3 regions of the Bradyrhizobium sp. BR14999 genome follow, and region 1 is predicted to be linked to each of the others. Evidence: riboswitches for the same ligand, from Rfam matches in the RefSeq annotation. Region 1 holds a riboswitch; each other region holds the start of a gene.
What was found. Region 1 has a riboswitch for cobalamin ahead of ACR9YP_RS31415 (DUF1636 family protein). Riboswitches for the same ligand answer to the same signal wherever they lie in the genome.
Positions count from the first base shown of each region.

Region 2: it holds a riboswitch for cobalamin, as region 1 does, so the genes downstream of both, metE (5-methyltetrahydropteroyltriglutamate--homocysteine S-methyltransferase) here and ACR9YP_RS31415 (DUF1636 family protein) in region 1, are expected to answer to the same signal.
Region 3: it holds a riboswitch for cobalamin, as region 1 does, so the genes downstream of both, ACR9YP_RS24245 (TonB-dependent receptor) here and ACR9YP_RS31415 (DUF1636 family protein) in region 1, are expected to answer to the same signal.

Region 1 covers NZ_CM148536.1:6,697,976-6,705,642, forward strand. The annotation lists gene cobG (precorrin-3B synthase) at 1-1,123, opposite strand, end outside; gene cobN (cobaltochelatase subunit CobN) at 1,120-4,368, opposite strand; gene cobW (cobalamin biosynthesis protein CobW) at 4,368-5,417, opposite strand; gene ACR9YP_RS31415 (DUF1636 family protein) at 5,414-5,788, opposite strand; cobalamin riboswitch at 5,883-6,102, opposite strand; gene cobO (cob(I)yrinic acid a,c-diamide adenosyltransferase) at 6,142-6,777, shown strand; gene ACR9YP_RS31425 (cobyric acid synthase) at 6,790-7,667, shown strand, end outside.
Region 2 covers NZ_CM148536.1:2,549,991-2,557,657, reverse strand. The annotation lists gene ACR9YP_RS11790 (carbohydrate porin) at 1-1,050, opposite strand, end outside; gene ACR9YP_RS11785 (TauD/TfdA dioxygenase family protein) at 1,923-2,852, opposite strand; cobalamin riboswitch at 3,247-3,471, shown strand; gene metE (5-methyltetrahydropteroyltriglutamate--homocysteine S-methyltransferase) at 3,578-5,905, shown strand; gene ACR9YP_RS11775 (avidin/streptavidin family protein) at 6,447-6,953, shown strand; partial or broken gene ACR9YP_RS11770 (MFS transporter) at 7,281-7,667, opposite strand, start outside.
Region 3 covers NZ_CM148536.1:5,193,413-5,201,079, forward strand. The annotation lists gene ACR9YP_RS24220 (lytic transglycosylase domain-containing protein) at 1-645, opposite strand, end outside; gene ACR9YP_RS24225 (adenylate/guanylate cyclase domain-containing protein) at 971-2,707, shown strand; gene ACR9YP_RS24230 (hypothetical protein) at 2,830-3,006, shown strand; gene ACR9YP_RS24235 (hypothetical protein) at 3,159-3,368, shown strand; gene ACR9YP_RS24240 (hypothetical protein) at 3,517-3,768, shown strand; cobalamin riboswitch at 3,857-4,071, shown strand; gene ACR9YP_RS24245 (TonB-dependent receptor) at 4,272-6,422, shown strand; gene ACR9YP_RS24250 (hypothetical protein) at 6,484-7,065, shown strand.

The sequences.
Region 1 (7,667 bases):
CATCACCGTTCAGGCCGCGCAGAGCGGGCTCATCGCGGGTCGATCCACCGCGGACGAGATCGAATCCGGCGCGGGTCGCAACAAGCGTCACAGCGGCGGCGCCGGAATGCGCGCAGCCCTTGGCGCAGCCGGAGACGTGAAGCCGCGTATCGGGTGCAATGCGCGGCGCGAGCGCGGCGGCGAGCGCGCGGGTATCGGCATGCGCCTCGCGGCAGCGCGGGGCGCCGCTACAGGCGATGACGCGTAGCGCGGGATCGTACGGCTCCGTGATGAGACCCGCTCCCTTCGGCATCGCACGCTTGCCCTCGCTCAGGACCATCCGCCATGGCGTCATGCGCAGGGCATGTCCGCAAGCCGCGAATTGATGCAGCGTTGAATGCAGCATCTGCCCGAACGCCACTCCGACCATGGCGCCCTGCGGATAATGTCCGGGCCGCAGCGTAGCCATCACCGGGGCCGGTTCGGTCTCGCCGCGCAAGGTCCCCGGCAATGCCGCACCGGAAGCGATGTGGGCCGCCATGCGCCCTCGCCCGCCGCTGATGCCGCCGGAGGCGATGAACCAGTTTGCGATCGCCAGTGCCGTGCTCACGGCGCCTCCGCGCCCGACCGAGCGGCCGAGCCTCGCACCATCGGCCCGCACCAGAAGCCGGCCGCTGCGATCGCGCTCAATGCGCACGTCGGCGGAATCGCCGGCCAGCACGCGCGAGGTCCCGTCATCGATCGCGAAGCCGAACTTTGTGGGCAATTTGAGCGCGCTGTCGGCAAGCGCCTCCTCGAGCTCGGCGGCGAGCGCCTGCGTGTCGTCGCCCTCGTTCCAGAACGGCGTCACCAGGATGTTGCGCCGGGATTCGATATCGACGTCGGGATCGAGCAGCGCCAGTCGCGCAAGGCCATCGAGCAGCGGGCCGTGGCTTTCGTCGCTGACACCTCTGATCTGGAGATTGGCGCGGCTCGTCACGTCGATGAGACCATTGCCGAAGCGTTCGGCCAGCTCGGCAAGGCCGGAAATCTGTGCCGCGTCAAGGCGTCCACCGAAAGGACGCACGCGCACCACGAGGCCGTCGCCCGATCGCATCGGCCTCAGCGCGCCGGGACACCAGCCCTTGATCGCGGAAGCGCTCATGACGCCTCCTTCAGCGCAGCGGCGATCGAATTGCGGCGTGTCCGCCAGAGCGAGGCCTCATGCAACCGCGTGAAGCACGTCTCCATTGCGACGAGCGCCGTCGGATTCTCGCGTGCCATGAACGCGCGGACATCATCGTTGCCGAGCGTCGCATCGTAGTAGAGATCGAATAGATGCGGCGGCACGGCGCCGGCAAGATGCGCGAAGGCGGCCATGTGCTCGAGCGTCGCGGTGATCTCGGCCGCGCCGCGAAAGCCGTGGCGCATCATGCCGGCGATCCAGGCCGGGTTCGCCGCGCGGGCCCGGACGACGCGCGAGATCTCTTCCGTCAGCGTGCGCGCATGCGGCTCCTCGGGGCGCGTTGTGTCGATGTGATAGAGCGATGGTCCTGCCGCGCCGAGATGTGCCGCAGCTGCGGCGACGCCGGCTTCATGCGCGGCATAGTCGGCAGCGAGCAGAAGATCGGTCTCCGGCAGATCCTGGACGTGAACGAAAGCATCCGCCGACGCGAGCCGCGCCTCGATGCCGGCACGATCGGGCTTGATCGCGCCATCCGCCGAGAACGCCCAGGACGATGCCGACAGCCAGGCTTCCCCGGCGGCATCACGCGTCTCGGGCGTGAAGGCATCAGGGATCGCCGACAGGCCAACGCCGTATTGTCCGGGCCGCGGCGCAAATACACGTGACGCGCGGTGGCGATAGGGATTCTCCTCGTCCTCCTCGTCGCGGCCTGCGAGTGCCTCGGACGCGGCCTCGAACAATTGCGCCAGCCCCGAAAAGACATCGCGGAACAAGCCGGACACGCGCAGTGTTACGTCGATGCGGGGACGGCCGAGCTCGGCCGGCGCGATGATGTCGTAACCGGTGACGCGGCCGGAGGCGTGGTCCCAGCGCGGCGCGAGGCCTGCCAGATGCAGGGCCATCGCGAACTCCTCGCCTGCGGTGCGCATCGTCGCCGAACCCCAGAGATCGACCACGAGCCCCTTCGGCCAGTCGCCATGATCCTGCAAGTGACGGCGCAGCAGCTCTTCGGCGAGCTTGATGCCTTGCGCATGGGCCGACGGCGTCGGCACCGCGCGTGGATCGACGGCGAAGAGATTGCGCCCGGTGGGCAGCACGTCCTGGCGCCCACGATAGGGTGAGCCCGACGGCCCCGGCGCAACGCGCTTGCCTGCAAGCGCCGCCTGCAGCGCCTCGCGCTCCGCTTCGCCGCAGGCGCCGCGCCCGAACACGTGCAGGCCGTCGCCGAACTGGCTTTCCTTGAGATCGCAGACGAAGCGATCGATCCGCGGAATGGCTTCGGCTGGTGCGGCCGATGCATCGAGGCCGAGATCGTCTTCGAGACCCGCCGCGCGTGCCTCGTCGCGGATCGCTGAGATCAGACGCTGGCGGCGCGCGGGATCGAGACCATCGGCAGTCGAGTATTCATCGAGCAGACGTTCGAGCCGGCGCAGGCCTTCCGGCACCGCGGATGCCGCCAGCGGTGGCGGCAGGTGGCCGATCGTGACGGCAGCGATGCGCCGCTTGGCCTGCGCGGCCTCGCCGGGATCATTGACGATGAAGGGATAGATGACGGGGAGATCGCCGATCAGAGCCTCGGGCCAGCATGCCTGCGACAGCGCCACGGATTTGCCGGGCAGCCATTCCAGCGTGCCATGTGCGCCCATGTGCACGACGGCGTCACAGCCCTGCTCCCGAAGCCAGAGATAGAATGCGACATAGGCATGGCGCGGCGTGCGGGCAAGATCGTGATAGTCGGCATCGCGCGTCGTTGCATCGCCGCGCTCGGGCTGGACCGCGATGATCGACGCGCCGCAAGCGATCGCGGCAAAATGAAACGCGCCGTCGCGACAGCTCGGATCATCCTCCGGCGCGCCCCAGGCTTGCGCGAGATCATCCCGCAGTGCTTGCGGCAGGCGCGAGAGCGCCGCGCGGTAATCGGCAACACTCCAGGTCAGTTGCTGCCTCAGCAGCGTCTCGCCGAGCGCATCGACCGGCGCAACATCGAAGCCGACCTCCGCAAGATCAGACAGCAATGCCTCGACTGAGGACAGCGCATCGAGACCGACCGCATGCGCGACCTGGTGCGGGCGTCCCGGATAGTTCGAGAGCACGATCGCCAGCTGCTTCTCGCCAGCCGGCGTCTCCGCGAGCCGCCGCCAGGCGGCAACGCGTGCGGCGACGACCTGCACCCGCTCCTCATCCGCGTGATGGGCGAGATGCGAGAATTGCAGATCGGGATCGCGCATCCCAGCGGATTTGAAGCTCACCACGCCCGCGAACAGGCGGCCGTCGACCTCGGGCAGCACCACATGCATCGCGAGATCGCCGGGCGACAGGCCGCGCAGCGATTCCGCCCAGTCCTCACGCCGCGCCGTCGAGAGCGCAACCTGGAACACCGGGCATGATGCAGCATCGAACGGCGTCGTGCCGTCATCGCTCATTGCCGAGAACGCCGTCGCATTGACGATCGCGACCGGAGGATCCTGCGCGAGATGCGCGCGCAGCCAATCGGCAACGCCCGCGGCCTTCAGCGAGGTGACGAAGACACCATAGGCATCAAAGCCCTTTTCGCGCAGCGCGGCGATCAAGGCATCGACCGGGCCGGCGTCCGCAGCGGTGAGATAGGAGCGATAGAACGTCACCAGCGCGCGGGACTTCCCCTCGCCGCCCACCGGCGCAGCAATGACGCCACGCGCGGGATCGTAGAACCCCATCTCAGGCACGGTCATCTCGCCGGCGACTGGCCCGGCATAGAGGCCCGAGGCCAGCGCGAGCTGCGCGATCGCAGCTTGCGCGGCGACCGGGCCGCCGGTGTCGCAGAGCACCTTGAGCCGGCGCAGCGTCGAGACCGGCAAGGTCGAATACGCGTCCAGCCGCGTATCGTCGCGGCCATCGGCCGGCAGCACGGCCAGCACGATGTTACGGTCCTTGGCAAGTTGCCGGAGCGCCGCGAGACCATACGGCCAGTAGGACTCACCGCCAATCAACCGCACCAGGATGCCGCGCGCATAGGAGAGCGTGCGCTCGATATAGGTGTCGACCGAAAGCGGATGACGCAGCTCCGCAAGATTGGCGAGCCGCAGCGACGGCAGGCTGTCGCGGCCGCGCCGCCAACCGGCCGCGAACGCGGCAAGATCGGAATCCGAATACGAGAGCACCACGAGATCGGCCGGGTCCTGGCCGATGTCCCTTGGCGTCGCGGTCTCCTCGAGACCGCGGCTCTCGCGGAAGACGACGTGCATCAGATGCCAGATCCTGAAAGACCAAGTCCTGACCTGATCGCGGCCTCGTCGATATCACCGTGCTCGCCGATCACGACGAGCTTTGATTGCCGTACGCCGGCAGCCCAGGGCTTGTCGAACTGGTGGCGCACGCGCTCGCCGACCGCTTGCAGCAACAGGCGCATCGGCTTGCCCGCGACCGCGATATAGCCTTTCGCACGCAGCACGTTCTGCTCGCGCGCCAGGCGCTGGACGGAGGCGACCAGCGCTTCGACATTAGACACTTCCGGAAGATCGATCACGACGGAGGCAAAATCGTCATGCTCGTGCTCGTCCTCGCCATCGTGATGCGACGGACGCGCAGCAAGATCGTTCTCCGCGGCAGCGCCGAGGCCGAGGATGACGCGCGCATCGATCGCGCCGTCGGTGACGGGGAGCATCGGCACGCGGCGCGGCATCTCGGCCGTGATCGCCGCCTTGGCGGCTTCGATACCCGCGGCGCCCGCAAGATCGGCCTTGGTCAACAGCACGATGTCGGCACAGGCGATCTGGTCCTCGAACACTTCCGACAGCGGCGTCTCGTGATCGAGATTGTCGTCCGCCGCGCGCTGCGCTTCGACCGCAGCCGGATCCGGCGCGAAGCGGCCGGCAGCGACGGCTTCGGCATCGGCCAGCGCGATCACACCGTCGACCGTGATGCGCGAACGGATCTCCGGCCAATCGAATGCCTTCAACAGCGGCTTTGGCAGCGCCAGGCCCGAGGTCTCGATCAGGATGTGATCGGGCCGCACTGGGCGCGCCAAGAGCTGCTCCATGGTCGGAATGAAATCGTCGGCGACAGTGCAGCAGATGCAGCCATTGGCGAGCTCGACGATGTTTTCCTCCGGGCAGTTGGCATCGGCGCACGACTTCAGGATCTCGCCATCGACGCCCTCGCTGCCGAACTCGTTGACGAGCACGGCGAGCTTCTTGCCGCCGGCATTGGCGAGCAGATGCTGGATCAATGTCGTCTTGCCGGAGCCGAGAAAACCCGTGACCACCGTAACAGGGACTTTTGCGAGCGAATTCATTCGGCGGCCTCCGGCACGACGGCAATGGGGGGAATGCGGGCAAGCGATTGCTTGCGGAAGATTTCGGGACGGCTGCGCCAGGGCACGAGGCCATCAGGCGCGGCCGCATAGGCCGCAGCGCCCGCGATCACGTCGCGCGCATTGGCATCCGACAGGCGGCCATAGACATAGGACCAGCGGCCGGGCGCGCTGAGCGCGACCGAGCAGCCCTGGCTGCAGGCCGACAGGCATTCGACGGGAACTACGCTCACGCCGTCGGGCACGCCGGCGTCCAGGATCGCACCGTGCAACCGCTTGCCGGGCGTCGTCTCGCCCTCGCCAAGCGTCTCGCCGGCACGGCAGGTAATGCAGACGTGAAGTGTGACCGTCATCGCCTCTTCCAGAATAAACAGCGGGAGGCGAAGAGGCGCACGAACCACTTTCCAGGGGCCCGTTTCCCCGTCGCGGAACACCCCGTCCGCCGGTCCAAAATCGTCCGCGCTGGCAGGTCTCCCGGCTTGCGGAGCAGGGTCTTGCCCTTCGATCCCCGCCTTCCCGATCCCGTTAGGGATCAGTGGCTTCGGGCATCTCTCCGGTCACGGTCGCGGGGGCGGCTGCATTTTGGACCCAAATCTTGCCGATTCGGACCCTATCGCATTCCCTCTTCGCCTGTCATAGGACAGGAACCAACGCGGGCCCACCATTTGCCGCTGGCCGCCACTTGTCAAGCCGAAGGACTGGTACGATGACGCCTGAACCGGAGACCCAAACGGGCGAGGAAACCGACGCCCGCCACGCTGCGAAAATGGCGAAGAAGAAGGCCGCCCGCGACAAGATCATGGCGACCAAGAGCGGCGAAAAAGGCCTCATCATCGTCCACACCGGCGCCGGCAAGGGCAAGTCGTCCTCCGCCTTCGGCATGATCGTCCGCTGCGTCGCCCATGGCTTCCCCTGCGCGGTCGTGCAGTTCATCAAGGGCGCCTGGGATACCGGCGAGCGGCGCCTGCTCACCGGCCATTTCGGCGATCTCTGCCAGTTCCACGCAATGGGCGAAGGTTTTACCTGGGAAACGCAGGACCGCGCCCGCGACATCGCCGCCGCGCGCGCCGGCTGGGAGAAGGCCAAGGAGCTGATATCAGATCCCAACCTGCGCATGGTCGTGCTCGACGAGATCAACATTGCGCTGCGCTACGACTATCTCGATATCGCCGAGGTCGTCGAATTCCTCACCACGCAGAAGCCGCCGATGACGCATGTCGTCCTCACCGGGCGAAACGCCAAGGACGAACTGATCGAGATCGCCGACCTCGTCACCGAGATGACGCTGGTCAAACATCCCTTCCGCTCCGGCATCAAAGCGCAAGCCGGCGTCGAATTCTGAGACCATCTCGCTATGGCGCGCGCGCTGATGATCCAAGGGGCCGGCTCGGACGTGGGCAAGTCGCTCATCGTTGCCGGCCTGGCGCGCGCCTTCACGCGACGTGGCCTGCGCGTGCTCCCGTTCAAGCCGCAGAACATGTCGAACAATGCGGCCGTCACCGTTGACGGCGGCGAGATCGGCCGCGCCCAGGCGCTGCAGGCGCTCGCCGCCGGCGTCGAGCCGCACACCGACATGAACCCGGTGCTGCTCAAGCCCGAGACCGATGTCGGCGCGCAGGTCATCGTCCACGGCAAGCGCATCGCAACCGCCCGTGCACGTGACTATGCGGCGATGAAACCTTCGCTGATGGGCGCCGTGCTGGAGAGCTTTGAGCGGCTGAAGGCACGCGCCGATCTCGTGCTGGTCGAGGGCGCGGGCAGCCCGGCCGAAGTGAACCTGCGCAAGGCCGACATCGCCAATATGGGTTTTGCGCGCAAGGCAGACGTGCCCGTCGTGCTCGTCGGCGACATCGACCGCGGCGGCGTCATCGCCCAGCTCGTCGGCATCAAGGCGGTGATCGATCCCGATGATGCCGCGATGATCCAGGGTTTTGTCATCAACAAGTTCCGCGGCGATCCCACGCTGTTCGACGACGGCTACAGGCTGATCGAAGCGAGGACTGCGTGGCGCGGCCTCGGCGTGCTGCCCTGGTTCGCGCGCGCCGGCGAGCTGCCGGCCGAGGACGCGCTGGGCCTGCGCGATGCGCGAAAGCCGGGCCAATGCAAGATCGCCTGTCTCGCGTTATCGCGGATCGCCAATTTCGACGATCTCGATCCGCTCAAGCTCGAACCGGGCGTCGATCTCGTCATGGTGCGTCCGGGCGAAGCGATTCCTGGCGATGTCAGGCTCGT
Region 2 (7,667 bases), 4.1 Mb from region 1:
CTTGTAGCCAGCTTCGTCGAGGAAAAGAACGCCCGAGTTTGCCGTGCTCCAGTCTAATCCGGTCGGATTTTCGGTAATGTGTGCAAATTGACCGTCTGGACTGAGTGAGCGCTGTATTGACGTCCTATTGTAGAAGCGTTCATCGAAATTGTACTTCAGATTGAGAGCCGGCGTCGGCGCAGCATTATTGCTCATGCCTGCCTGGTACAGGATATTGGACGAAGCCCCAAAAACGTTTACTGCTGCGTTCCCTCCGACCACGGTACCTACGAACTCATTTATGTTTCTGAGATAGCCCATTTTGAGTTCGAGCTTCCCGCCAAAAAGCGTCTGATAGTAGGCAATCGTATTGATCCCCGCTCTATCTGGTCCCCCGGGCTTCCAGGTCCAATACTGCTGCTGCGCTCCTACGATGATCTGACCATCGGGAATCCCAAATCGACTGAGATCGTACGTCGCGATCATGAAGTTTAGAGTATTAAATGTGGGGTTCTGACCAGCATATAGCTGATCGCGGATGGTGCTCCTCGCGGCATTCGGCAGTTGATTGGCCACAAAGGTGTTTACTGTCCCGCCAATATAGCCGATCCCGACTTCTGCCAGCGCAGATCTAACACCGCCGTAGTTCTGATCTATCGTATCGGCTGGACCAGGAATACTGAGCCACATACCTTTTTCGCGGAGGCCCTCGAACTTTGCAAATGACTCGACTTTCTGTTGAGTTCTGTTCTTTGCAACTAAGCCCGCACTGTCCCGCTTTGCTGCAAATGCATTGGCAGTTTGAGTCAGGGCCTCGCTAGCACTGAGATGGACTGGTTGTTGAGACCGAGAGCTTCGGGGGAGCGTAGCCGGGCGGCTCTTCTTCTGAATTGCTGCTCGGGTCATCTTATTGGAAATGCCGCTTTGCGGGCCAGGCAAGCTGGCATCTTGTGCCAGCGCCGCCACCCCAACGGGGCTCGCAGCGAGGGACAGTGCGACAGCAATCCATCTTTGTGCGCGGGATTCCTGAAGTTTCTTTTGCAGCGCGATAGCCGCGACGAGCCGAAACAATTGACCCGCGCCAAGCGCTGAGTTCTTTGAGGGCTGAGCGCTCGAGGACCGCGCGGGACAGTTTGCTACAGACGTCGCTGAGGCGTGAGGGATCCCAGTAGGAGTAGGCCTGATAACTGCGGATGGCGAGACAGCAGATCCATCACGCCTGCCGGCGTCGTCAGATCCATATTGCATCCCGCTTTCCCTAACATATAAGGCCGACCTTCGTTGTCCACGATTGCCATGTGTCCGACATCCGCATCAATTGCTAGGGTTGGTAGGTGACGCGAGCCGCAGCGCATTGCTTCCCGATTCGCGCCCTCACGTCCGATGGGACGAGATAAAATGGCGCTCGTTTCTCCAGGCCCGGCGCCTCGCGACGAATGCGAGGACCGGGACAGGGATTCAGCTACAGATTGGAGGGACGCCCGCAGCGTTCTTGCCATCCTCGTTACGAAAATTGAGACGATATCGTATGCTTGAAGAGGATGGCGTCTGCCTCACAGCGGGTCTCTTAAAGACGGAAAGTCACGCAAGATGAACAAAACGTGCCGTTGTGACTCCGAAGGCTTCGACGGAGCTCGGCGACAATCGAGATCATTGCGGATGAGCAACGAGACAGTGAGACTGGCGCAATGGTTGCGCGCAAACTACTTGGAGCTTTTCTTCGAACGTCGCGCGCTTTTACCGAGCGCGCGGACCCCACATTGTCGGAGAGGAGCCGAAGTTACGGCCCAGCTGCTTAAATGAAATTGGTCCACCGCCGCGCAGCAGCTGAACTCGATGTGGCGTCTCTCAGGGTAGATGCTGCTCGGATTTTATCCGAGTACTCGCAGCGCGACACTCATGTTTCAATGTGCTGCGAAGCAGGTGCCGGTCTTGTGAACCCGCTAGGCGACCTTCGCGGCGGGTTCCTTGGGAGCTTTTACGCGTGTCACGCTGCTCTTTCCGTCGATGCTGACGGGGACTTCGCCGACGACGGTTGCGCGACGAACGAGGCGATGCTGGTCGCCATAGTCGTTCACCGCATAATGTTGCGTGGCGCGATTGTCCCAGATCGCGACATCGCCTTCCTTCCAGCGCCACCGCACGGTGTTCTCGAGCGCCGCGATATGAGATTGAAACAGATCAAACAGCTTCTGGCCGTCGTATTTCGGAAGACCAACGAAATTTTGCACCAGAGCGCCGAGCACTAGCGCGCGTTCGCCGGTCTCGGGATGCACGCGCACGACAGGATGCTCAGTCTGATAGATTGTTCTAGTGAAGATTTCGTCCAAATGCTTTTTGTCGAGCTCGCTGACGCGGGCCAATATTGCATAGTCGAAGGCGTTGCTGTGAACGGCCCAGAGCTTGTCTGCAAGCCGCTGCAGCGGCGGTGCGAGGTCGAGATACGCCGTAACGGTGTTTGACCAGACCGTATCGCCACCGAATGGCGGCATCACGAGGCTTCGTAGGACCGCAATCTTGGGGTAGGCATCGACGAAGGTTCCATCCGTGTGCCACAAGTCGGCCCGGCTCCCGGCGCGCGCCGAATCAAGCTCGATGATCGACGCCGTGCCTTTGATTGCACCGAGCGTCGGATGAGGTGCCAGCTTCCCGAAACGAAGGGCAAAGCGCTCTTGCTCCGCATCGTCGAGATGCCCCTGGTCGCGAAAGAAGATGACCTTGTGCTCCAATAGCAATTCATTGATCGAGCGGATCGTCTGCTCCGGCAAGTCGCCCGATAGCTTGACGTTCCGGATTTCCGCGCCGATGCGGGCTGCGCATTTGACGATGTCGCCGCGAGGAGCGTCACTATCCGACAAGATCGTAGCAGTCATAGCTCCAACTCTCGAATTTGGCGGTTTCCGTTAAACTCGACTAGAGCTGACGAACCTCAAGTGCCGACCGCATCGCGGGATCCGTCGGAGTCCCGGTGACAGCGTCGGGTTCCTGCTTGCGCTCCTAAAGCGGCCTCGGACTTGTTGGTGCGGCTCCGCTACGGTCTTTGATCTAAGAGTTGACGAGATCTGTCAGATTGACAATTGCCAGCACTGGTAGTTGACCGGTGTGGAAGCTTAAGCGATCGATGTTACGCCACTGCCGAATCAAACGCGCTTAGAGCTTCACACCAACATTGTTCGGTGACCTCAATGCCTCATGGGTAAGACCGTCAGGCTTGCCGGGATGCCGCAGCAAAGACGATCTCAGGGTTGACGTATTGGTTCTGTTGCAGATAATCGGAGGCGTCGAGGTTCTCCAGGTCTTGTTTGATCCGGAGCTAAGAGGGAAGCCGGTGCGCTCTCGATCCGTTCAGGATTGAAGCAATGCCGGCGCTGCCCCCGCAACTGTAAGCGGCGAGCCCGCATCCAAACGTGTCACTGAAGCAGAAGCTTCGGGAAGGCCGGATGCAGGCGATGACCCGCGAGCCAGGAGACCTGCCCCGACAACTTATTCGTCCACGGGCGGGGTGTCCGGTGGTACGCCTAGTAGCGGGTCCCGCTTTCGTGGCCTCCTGCCTGCGTTTCCGCCATGGCCTTTGCCCGCACACAATGGGGTTAAAGCTATGTCTCTTCTCTCACTTCCTGTCGCAACCCTCGGCACGCCGCGTATCGGACCGCGCCGTGAGCTCAAGCTGGCGCTCGAAAGCTACTGGGCTGGCAACATCACCAACTCGCAGCTTCTTGAAGCGGCGGCCGCTCTACGCGTTGCCAACTGGGCGCGTCAAAAGTCGCTGGGCGTCACCGTTATCCCGTCAAATGATTTTTCACTCTATGACCAGGTTCTCGATACGAGCGTCATGGTGGGCGCCATTCCTGAGGCGTATGGCTGGGATGGCGGTCCGGTCTCGCTGAAGACCTATTTCGCCATGGCAAGAGGCTCGCAAGACAGGGAACACGACGCGAGCTGCGGTCACGCGCAAGGTCACGGCGCCGCTGCGCAGGAGATGACTAAGTGGTTCGACACCAACTACCACTACATGGTGCCCGAATTCCATAAAGGACAGACCTTTAGGCTCTCCTCCCGTAAACCGATCGAGGAATATGAGGAGGCCAAAGCCCTTGGCTATCAAACGCGTCCTGTCTTGGTAGGACCGGTCACCTTCCTAAAGCTCGGCAAGAGTGCCGATCCGACGTTTGATCCGATTTCGCTGCTCGAGAGCCTCGTGCCCGTCTATGTCGAGGTTCTCAAGGAGCTTGCGAAACGGGGAGCCGAGTGGGTCCAGCTTGACGAGCCCTATCTGGTGCTTGATCTCGATGAGACTACGCGGAATGCGCTCCAGCGTGCTTATGGGCGTCTCGCTGAGGAGGTGCCTGGCATCAAGATCATGCTTGCAACTTATTTCGGAGCGATCGACGCCAATCTGGCGACCACTCTAGGACTGCCCGTGGCCGGACTGCACGTCGATCTGGTTCGCGCTCCCCAACAACTGAGCCAAATTGAAGTTGGCGCTCATGCCGACCTCGTGATTTCGCTCGGCGTCATCGACGGCCGCAACGTGTGGCGCTCGAACCTGTCGGCACTGGTTGAGCGGCTCAAGCCCGTCATTGCAAAGTTCGGCAAGCATCGCGTGCAGCTCGCACCCTCCTGCTCGCTCCTGCATGTCCCAATCGACGTTCAGCTCGAGACCGATCTCGATTCGGAGGTGAAGAGGTGGCTTGCCTTCTCGGTCCAGAAGATCGACGAGCTCACGATCCTGGCGAGAGCGCTTGCGAGCGACGGAAACGCCATTGCCGCGCTTTCCGAATCAGCCCTTGCAGCGAAGGCTCGACGGACATCGCCGAAGATCCATGACAGGGCCGTCGCCGAGCGGACGGCGGCGATTGACGAGACTATGTGCCGCCGCAAGAACGCTTTTGCGAGCCGTGCCGAGGTTCAGCGCAAGCGTCTCGGCCTGCCGCTTTTTCCGACGACCACAATCGGGTCGTTCCCACAGACCCCCGAGGTACGTAACGCCCGCGCCGCGCGTGCCCAGGGAGAGTTGACAAAGGCCGAATATGAACAATTCCTGAAGGAGGAAACGGCTCGCGCGGTCCTCTGGCAGGAAGAGATTGGGCTGGACGTTCTTGTCCACGGCGAGTTCGAGCGCAACGACATGGTCCAGTATTTCGCTGAGCAGCTCTCCGGCTTCGTGTTCACTAAGCACGGCTGGGTGCAGTCTTACGGCTCACGTTACGTTCGTCCGCCGATTCTGTTCGGCGATGTCTCGCGGCCGAAGCCGATGACCGTCGAATGGTGGCGCTACGCGCAGTCGCTAACCAGAAAGCCGATGAAGGCCATGCTTACGGGGCCGGTGACCATCCTGAATTGGTCGTTTGTCCGTGACGATATTCAGCGCAGCCAGACCTGCCGTCAGATCGCGCTCGCGATCCGAGACGAGGTCGCCGAACTGGAAAAGGCCGGCGCAACCATGATCCAAATCGATGAGGCCGCGCTCCGCGAAGGTTTGCCCCTCCGCCGCTCCGATTGGAAGTCTTATCTCGACTGGGCAGTGGAGAGCTTCCGCCTCTGTTCCTCCGGTGTTGCCGATGCGACGCAGATCCATACCCACATGTGCTACTCGGAGTTCAACGCCATCATCGATGCAATTGCCGCAATGGACGCGGATGTCATCTCGATCGAAACGTCCCGTTCTAAGATGGAGCTGCTCGATGCATTCACTGCCTTCAAATACCCAAACGACATCGGCCCTGGCGTCTATGACATCCACTCGCCGCGCGTTCCCGAAGTTGCTGAAATAGAGGATCTCATCGCGCGGGCCCGCCAACGGCTGGAGGACTTACAGCTCTGGATCAATCCGGATTGCGGCCTAAAGACCCGCAAGTGGACCGAAGTCCGTCCGTCGCTCATCAACATGGTTGCGGCGGCCCGCGAAATGCGCAAGGCGTCCTGATGTCAGGGTGAGCTCGCGATTAGAACCGGTTTGTTTAACGAAGCTTCCCAATGCATTTCTGGATCGAATGCCCTCTACGGCGCCGGGTGGGCCGGCGCCGAACAGGTTAATGTCGCGCAGGGCACGGCCGGCAGCATCCGGGTCTGCGAATGATCATACAAATCGAAGCGCCACGAGCGTCAGTTTCCATTTCACGCAAGGCACAACGAGCCGCATTTGGACTGGGTTTCCCTTCCGCGGTGTCCACATGTACCTAGACAGACGCGGGATCCTGAAACGATGGACATGAAGACTGACGACCGGAGGCCCCTGTCAGCGTTTGATGGCGCAGAGCTAACAACAGCTCAAGCAGGACCGGCCCGGTCGCGAATCGGCTGCTCGCGTCTGAATGACCGCACCACCCTGCCCTGCAGAGTTGGCACTAGGCATCAATCACATTTCAACCTGATAGCGCTATCACGACATAAACACTCGTTTAAATTGATCACCGAGGGCCTTATAACGAAGTACGCTCCGCTACCGGAGCGATATGGAGTTGGAAATGTCTGAAGCAAAGTGGAAATTGACGAGTTGTATGAGTGCAGCCTGTCTAGGTCTACTCCTAGCGGCGCCTGCAGCGGCGCAACCGATCTGGACCTGGACCAACCAATACGGCTCAACCCTAGCGGTCGACAATTATAATCCAAACACAGGCGCGATTTCCGGCACTTACACGAACAATGCGAGCAATAGCTGCGATGAAGGTACCCCTCAGGCGTTGACGGGCTGGCTCGCGCAGACCAATAGTGGCGCGGCGATCAGCTTTTCGGTGAATTTTGTGGGCTGCGGATCGACCACGGTATGGACTGGGCAGTTGAACGCTGCATCGGGATTTCAGGGACTCTGGCTACTTTCACTCGCCGAACCGGTGGCATGGAATGGCATCAGCGCCGGCGCGGACACTTTCACCTTTGCAAGCGGCGACAAATCGAAACTGCCTTCCCCTAGCGGAGAGACTGCCAAGAGCGGCCCAGGCGAGAAGCTCTCGAATACAAAGAACCGCAAATGACATGACCTGCGCGCGGCGGGCAGGAACGGCATCGCGCCAATCTTTTATCCCGCCTTTATCATGCGCCGAAGCCCAAAAGCTGATTTGATGCCGACCTCGAGATCGATCCTTGCCGAGCCTGAACGGCCGACATGTTCAGGCTCGGTTTTATCGTTGGAAGTCTGGGCAGGCTAACGTATCGGTGGGCAAAGTTTCGAATAGGCCTGTTTTGCGCACATTGTCAGGATTGAGTTGCCCCTTAGGCCGATTTTACCGCGATCTCCTTTAGCAAGGTCCGCTCCAAAAGGCGCGGCCTTGCGGACAGTCCTTACCCCGAGGGTGCCCTGCTTAGGCGGTTCTGACAGGAATGTCATCATTATGCGTACCCAGGAGTTTGAGACTGCCGGCGATGCCCGTTGCAAAAACTAGAATGATTGCCATCCCGATCATGCCAGTTTCAAAGGATCCCGTCCTGTCCTTAAGGAAGCCCATCATGTACGGGCCGACGAACGCGCCGAAGGCACCAATGGAATTGATAAATGCGATGCCTCCGGCCGCAGCAGGACCGGCAAGGAAACTTTGCGGGATCGTGTAAAGGACTGTGCGCGCGGAAATCGTGCCGATCAGAGCAAGTGTCATGCATGTGAGCGCCGGTACGAGCGACGTAAGCACTACCGAAAAGAGAAGTCCGGTGGCGCCAAGCATCAATGCGGCGATCAGATTGTAGATCTTTTG
Region 3 (7,667 bases), 1.5 Mb from region 1:
GGTCAATTCGTCCGTGCGCCAGGCCTCGCGCACGAGACGCGCAGCCCTGTCGGTCTCGCCTTCAGTGAGCAGTACGCGGGCCAGCGCGAACTTGCCCTTGGCGCTGGTCGGCCGGTCCATGGTGAATGTGTGCACAATGGCCGCGTCACTCTTCTCCTGCCACAGCCGCGCCTCGGCGCGGCGGCGGAGCAGGGCGCTGCTCGGCCAGTCCGGATTGGCGGCGAGGAAGGCGGCGTAGCGCTTGAAATTCGCCGTGCTCTCGGAGTGGCGCAGCATGAACCAGTCCGCAAGCCTCTGTCCGGCGGGGTCAGTGATGCGGTCGCGCGCGGCGCCCGCATCCTCGGTCTTGCCCTTGCGCGCGAGGTCGATCGCATCCTTCAGCGCGGCGAGATCGCCGGTCAGCGGCGGTGGTGCCGGCTTGTCCGAGGGCTCGTCGACCGTTTTCTTCGGCTTGCGCTTGGCCTCGACGTGCTTGCCGTGCCGCGCTTTGCCGGCGGAGGCATGGCGCTGCTTGCCGGCTTTCGCCTCATGCGTCTTCTTCGGCGCGGAAGATTTATGACTGCTCTTCGCCGCCAACTCGGTGGGAAGGAGGGCCATTGTGGCCACGGCAACGACACACGCGAGCGAGCGTAGGCACTGGTTCATTCCATGGTCCCCCTGCGAAACCACTACAAACCAAGGTCCGCGACGACATGCGGCTTGAGAATCAAGAGACGACACCAAACGATGTCATGACATCGTTTCGCATTCCTCACGCTCTCGCAACAATGCGGCAAAATACGGATGGGAACTCGGGAACTTCCGAAATAGCGGAAAAGGCAGCGTGTTTAACCTTTGTTAACGATTGAGGCTCGCGCGACGGTTGCGTACGGCTCACGGCGTCAGAAAGGCGAGATTGCGCGTGTTCCCATGGCTAAATCCGGTGTATTGAGTTCCCTCGCTTCATCCTTTCAGCCTTTGCCCTGCACCTATGCCGATTTTCAACCAGTCGATCCGGCGCAAGATCGTCGGTATCGCCCTCGGATTGATCGTCCTGATGCTGGTCACCTCGATCCTGTCGATGGTGATGTCGAGCAAGGTCGGCGTCCTCCTGGACGAGCTGACCAACCGCTACATCCCGGCCTACGGCCATCTGGCGCGCGCCAACATCCGCTCGCTGGAGCGTGCGCTGGCGCTGCGGCGCATGGTCATGACCAAGATGCAGTCGCCGTCGGACGAGGAGGCCTATGCGGCGCGCGTGCGCGAGTTCGAGCAGACCGACCGCAGGATCGAGGAGGAGGCCGAGAGCGCACGCACGCTCATCAACGCCATCATCAACGATCCCAGGACACCGTCCGACAATGCTGCCCTGGCGCGGATCGAGCTCCGCATCGAGACCGCCGTCACTGAGCTGCGCCGCGATCTGACCGAGGACCACGCAAAGCTGGCCAAGCAGGTCGATGCCAGACAGATGGCGGAGGCCCGCGGCACGCTGGAGCACATCGACGTGCTGCGCGACCAGTTCAATCAGAAGATCGATGCGATCCGCGCCGACATGCTGACGCAGGTTTTCTTCAGCACGTCGCAGGTGATCAGCCACCAGCACCAGGCGATCATCGTATCGGGCATCGTGACCTTGCTCGCAGCGATCGTTGGATTTGCCTTTGCGCTCCTGGTGAGTAGCGGCATCACGCGCCCGGTGCGGCTGCTGCTCGCCGGCACCCGCGAGGTCGAGGCGGGCCGGTTCGACAAGCCCATTACCGTCTCCACCCAGGATGAGATCGGCGAGCTTGCCGCGGCCTTCAACCGCATGATCGAGCAGCTCCGGCACAACGAGCGCATCCGTGAGACCTTCGGCCGCTACATCGACCCGAAGGTGGTGCAGGGCCTGATTGACCGGCCGGAGGTCGCCATCGACGGCCAGCGCCGGGTCATGACCATCATGTTCTGCGACATGAGTGGCTTCACCTCGATGAGCGAGGGCGTGACCCCGCGCGGCCTCGTCAAGGTGATGAACCACTATTTCACGGTGATGTCCGGCCCCATCCGCAGCAATCGCGGCATCATCGACAAATATATCGGCGATGCAATCATGTGCTATTGGGGCCCGCCCTTCATCGAGGAGGGCGAGCAGGCGATGCTCGCCGGCCTTGCCGCCATCGAGATGGCCGATCAGGTGCCCGCGCTCCAGAAGCAGCTGCCGGATCTGCTCGGCATCCGCGCCATGCCGGCGCCGTGCGATCTGCGCATCGGCATCGCCACCGGCGAGGTCCTGACCGGCAGCATCGGCTCCGAGCTGATGATGAGCTTTACCGTGATGGGTGACGCCGTGAACCTCGCCTCGCGGCTGGAGGCCGCCAACAAGGCCTACGGCACCCGCATCCTGGTCTCGCAGGCAACGGCGGATGCGATCGGCTCACAGCTCGAACTGCGTGAGATTGATCGCGTCGCGGTCGCGGGGCAGCGCGCACCGCAAGCTGTTTTCGAGGTGATGGGCAGGGCCGGCGCACTCACCGATGCGCAAGCGCGCCTGCGCACGCTCTATGCCGAAGGTCTCGACGCCTATCGCGCCGGGCACTTCGACGACGCCCGCGCCGCCTTCAACGCCGCGCTCGAAGCGGTCCCCGGCGACGGTCCCTCACGCACGCTGCTCGGCCGCATCGCGCAATTCGAGGCCAACCCGCCGGACGGCGGTTGGGACGGCGCCTGGCGGTTGGAGCAGAAATAGCATTGCCTGCCGTCCGGCGTCGCCGAACGGAAAAAACGATTCTACTCCATAACGATGTTCGCCGTGACCTATTTCCCGGGCTTAGGCTTGACGTCCCTGAGGCGTCAGATGGGGACACGCCGATGACACACCTTGAGGACAGGCTCGAACGGTTCGAGACGCTCTCCGCCGAGTGCGAGCTGATCGCCAAGCTCGCCACCGACAGCACCAAGCGCGAGTTCTATCTGAAGCTCGCCGAGCAGTACCGCCAGCTGGCAGTGGATATGCGGCAGGCGATCGCGACCAGCGCTGCTGCTTGAGGCCGACTGCAATCCGTTCTTAACATTTGGCGCGCATTCTCAGACGCATGCGGGCGTCGCTGATTGGCGATGGCTCGCGGTGGGAAGGCCGGGGCTCGTTGCGATGCAGCGCGCCTCGCGAGTGTCACTCGCCATGTTTGACGGGCAATCCCATGCGTCTCGTTGCAGTGATCATATTCGCGCTCATGACGGCGGCCTGCGATCAGGAGCAGGACATCACCGGCTCGACGTCGACCTGCCCGATGCGAAACTACAGCTACAATCCTCGCGACATGAATCAGTGCGTCAGCGCCTGCAAGTCATGCGATCACGGCACCACGGTCACCTGCACGACCTCCTGCACCCTCAAGGGGGCTCGCTGAGTTCTTGATGCGTGCGAAGGTCGGGAGCGACGCAACCAAGTTCGCTGACGCGCCAAAAGACAGGAGGCCGTCGGCGGTGCCCTGGCACCGGAACGATTCACTTGGATTAATCATTGAAGGAAGCGGGCAGGACGTGGAGTCCGATTGAATGGGTATGCTCGATCCCGGCCGGTTCCTGGTGTCGCATTGCGACGCTTGGCCGATGGCTGCGAACGTCAAACGTTCAAGCTGGTCGGCATTCCCGCGTGAGGTCCGTTTCGTGTGTCGGCGTTGCCGCCGCGAGGAGACCGCGATTGTCTCTGCCTCCGGCGAACTGACGCCGATCAAGCGCATCGATGTTCCGCCACGCGACGTCGCCGTCGCTTGGGCGCAGGCCCAGCGCCCACGAGGGCGGACGTAGCGCCGGGCCTCTGCTTGCGGGACGGACCGGCAGCGGCGAGTGGTCGCTGCCAGATGCAACCAGCCGATTGACTCCCGGGCCGCACGACTCGTAAAAGATCCGCGACGGTTCTCGTCACGGAGATCAAAAGGGAACGTGGTGCGAGATTTTCCCAACGCCGGGATCTTCTCAATGCCATGGCTGCCCCCGCAACTGTAAGCGGCGAATCTCTCGTCCTATGCCACTGGGAATCTCGGTCCTGGGAAGGCGACGGAGAGGTCACGACCCGCGAGCCAGGAGACCTGCCGTCAGCCGTGGTCACACGCGAAGATGTCGGTCGGGGAGTACAGACATTAGCTTCACCGGAACGACTGATCGCTCCGTCGTGAAACCTCGTTCGCTGTGACGTGCCACTGACGTCCTGCCGAGGTTTTATTCGCATGTCTTCCGTTTCCGCCGCCGTCCGGTGCCGTCGCACGGCCTGGCTGGCGTCCAGCTTCATCATTCCCGTTCTTGTCCTCAATATGAGGGGCGCCCGCGCCCAGACTGCCGCCGAGCAGTTGCCACCGGTCGAAGTGACCAGGCTCGACGATCAGCACCGCACACGTGCCAGGGCGACCAGCGATGGCGACACGGGGAGGCGCCGGGCGATGCCGAACGGCGCGCCGACAGGGACCGGCTCGTCCGGCTCTGGCGGCGAGGCGGCCAGCAACAATGGAGGCATCGTCGGCGCCGCCACGAGCGTCATCACGGCCGCCGACATCGCCCATGCGCCGTCGCAGACGCTTGCCGAGATCATCTCGACGCAAGCACCGGGCGCCCAGATCACGACGTTCTATGGCGGTCCGATCGGCGCCAAGACCAGTGTCGACCTGCGCGGCTTCGGCGCGTTCGCAACCGCCAACACGCTGGTGCTGGTCAACGGACGACGGCTGAACGACATCGACATGGCGCAGGTGGACCTTGCCACCATCCCGCTCAATTCCATCGAGCGTATCGAGATCACGCGCGGCAATTCCGGTGCGGTGCTCTATGGGGACAATGCGGTCGGCGGCGTCATCAACATCATCACCAAGAACGGCGTCGGCAGACCGCCCATGGCCGCGCGCATCGAGGCCGGCTTCGGCTCGTTCAACACCAGGCTCGGCAACGTCTCGACATCGCTCAATTCCGGTCCGTGGTCGACCTCGTTTTACGGCAATACCGTCAAGACCGATGGCTATCGCGACAACAATCGCTATTCCCAGGAGAACGGTGTCGGCAATCTGAACTACACGACGCCGGGGTTGACTGCTTTCCTGACCGTGACCGGCGACAATCAGGAGCTGCGACTGCCGGGCGGCCGCACCGTCGATCCCTCGATCGGCCTCGATGAGCTCGCGACCAACCGGCGAGCGACCAGCACGCCCTTCAACTATGCCAACCAGCAAGGTTTTGGCGCGACAGCGGGCTTCACAAAAACCCTGGTGAACGGCGTCGATCTCATCGTCGACGGCGGGATGCGCGACAAGAGGCAGCAGAGTGCATTCTTCTCCAGTCCGACGCCGGTGCCCGCTTTCTTCACCTCGACCTATGTCGACGCCAATCTGACGACATGGTCGATCACGCCGCGGCTCAGCGTGAAGAGCCTTCTGCTCGGAATGCCGTCGCAGCTCTTGACCGGCATCGACTATTACGATGCGAGCTTTCAGCAGAGCCGCGGCGCCGGCCAGGGTCTCGCCGCCTGGCACAATTACGACCTCAGGCAGCAGACGGTTGCGGGCTATCTTCAGCACACATTGGGTGTGACGCCCACGACCGACGTTTCCTATGGCGCGCGGGTGCAGACCGTCAGTCTGTCGGCACGTGACAATTTTGATCCGACGGCTCCGTTCAACGCCGACATCGGCGCGCTCCCGCTCAGGAGCGACGAGACCCAATATGCGCTGCACCTCGGTGCCGAGCATCGCCTCAGCGACATGGTCTCGCTGTTCGGCCGCGCGGCGCGGGCGTTTCGCACGCCTGACGTCGACGAGCGGGTGTCGTCGGGACCCTCATTCGATCCCTTCTTCAATCCGCTGCCGCAAACGTTCCAGCTCAAGACCCAGACCTCGCAGGATGTCGAGGCTGGGCTGCGTATCAAGGGAGGCGGTCTTCAGATGCAGAGCAGTCTCTATCTGATGGACCTCGCTAACGAGATCCATTTCAATCCAATCCTGTTCTACAACACCAATCTCGATCCGACCCGCCGTTTCGGCTCGGAGACCAGTGTCTCCTATCGCGTCAACGACGCGCTGCTCTTGCGCGCCGGCATGGCCTATACGAGGGCTGTCTTCCGCGAAGGCGTCTGGGCCGGCAATGACGTGCCGCTGGTCTCGCGCTACACCGCGAGTGCGGGTGTCACCTGGAACATCTGGCAGAACTATGTCGTGCTCGATGCCACCGCGCGGTTCTGGAGCGAGCGTCGCATGGACAACGACCAGGCCGGAACTCAGAAGCCGATTCCTGCCAATGGCACGATCGACTTCAAGCTCAGTGGTCGATATGAGCGGTACTTCTGGTCGCTCAGCGTCAACAATTTGCTGAAAGCGCTCTACTACGACTATGCAGTCGCAAGCACCTTTACCGACGGTCGCTTCAGCGCCTATCCGCTGCCCGGCCGCAGCTATCTGCTCAAAGCCGGCGCCACGTTCTGACGTCGATAGGGCTGTCACACGTCCCCAAATGGACTAGAATTCGAAGAGAAGGAGATCACTTATGGCTCTCAGCATCCAGCCGTCTCGCGCCGACCGTCTGTGGCTTCATCCGGTGACGCCGCGCCTTGCGCCGATGTTCTGCTTTGCGCTGCTCGCGGTGTCATGCGCGCTCGCAAGCTTCGCGCTCGCCTGTGCGACACCGTTCGCGGCCTTTGCCGTTGTCGCGGCCGCGATGCTGCCGCTGCGCCCGGCGCTGCTCGTCGTCACCGGCGCCTGGCTCGTCAACCAGACCATCGGCTTCGGCGCGCTGCACTATCCCATCGACGGCAGCACCGTCGCCTGGGGTTTTGCGATCGGCGCGGCCGCGCTGCTGGCGACCGCCGTTTCGTCCGCGGTGCTACGCATGCTGCCGCAGGGCCGCACGCCGCTGGCGCTGGCCGTCACGCTCGTCGCCGCCTATGCGGCCTATGAGCTCGCGCTGCTCGCCGCGACGCCGTTCCTGGGCGGAGAGGGCGCCTTCACTGCCGCCATCGTGACGCGCCTCGGGCTGACCAGCGCCGCCTGGCTCGCCGGTCTCGTCGCCGTCTGCGAGATCGTCCGCCTGCTCGATCCGTTCGGGCGCCAGGGAGCGATGTCGGCCTGAGCGCCGCTGCGTTCGACGTCGTGGCGCCATTCGGGCCACGGGATCTTGCTGTGTCGCCGGACTGTCAACCCGCCCGCGCAAAAAGATTCCGCTTTACCGAAATTCGGAATTGGCGTATGTGTCGTTCATCCCGGCTCACCCTTGAGGGGCGATCATGTGTCGTGATGATCGCAGAGCCGGGCTTGCGGTGGACGCGGTGGCGTCGGGCGCGAGAGCTGTGGGCAGGGCGGATTGCTCTCCGTGAGCCCTAGGCTTCGCGCGGACGGACGGCGCTGTCAGGTTCGTCGCGCCAGCATTTCGATGGCAACGTGCACAACGCCGTCGAACCCTGCGGCGCAGGCGAACCGCGCGTACGGCAAAACCGTGTGGTCCTGGCCGTCGTTGCTACGGTCAAGCCTTGGCGGATGCGGCATTGGCGTCAACCGGCGCGGGTGCCGGCGACTTTCGCCGGGGTGAGGGAGGCCAGAAGGAATTCGGCTCCCGGGAGAGCACGGCATAAGCCGTCAAACCACTGCGCAGGGAAGGCCGTGTGTTGGGCTTCACCTGTATGCTGTTGTGCGGTCTTCTCTGCGTGTGCTTTTCGCGCAGCGGACCGCGGGTGC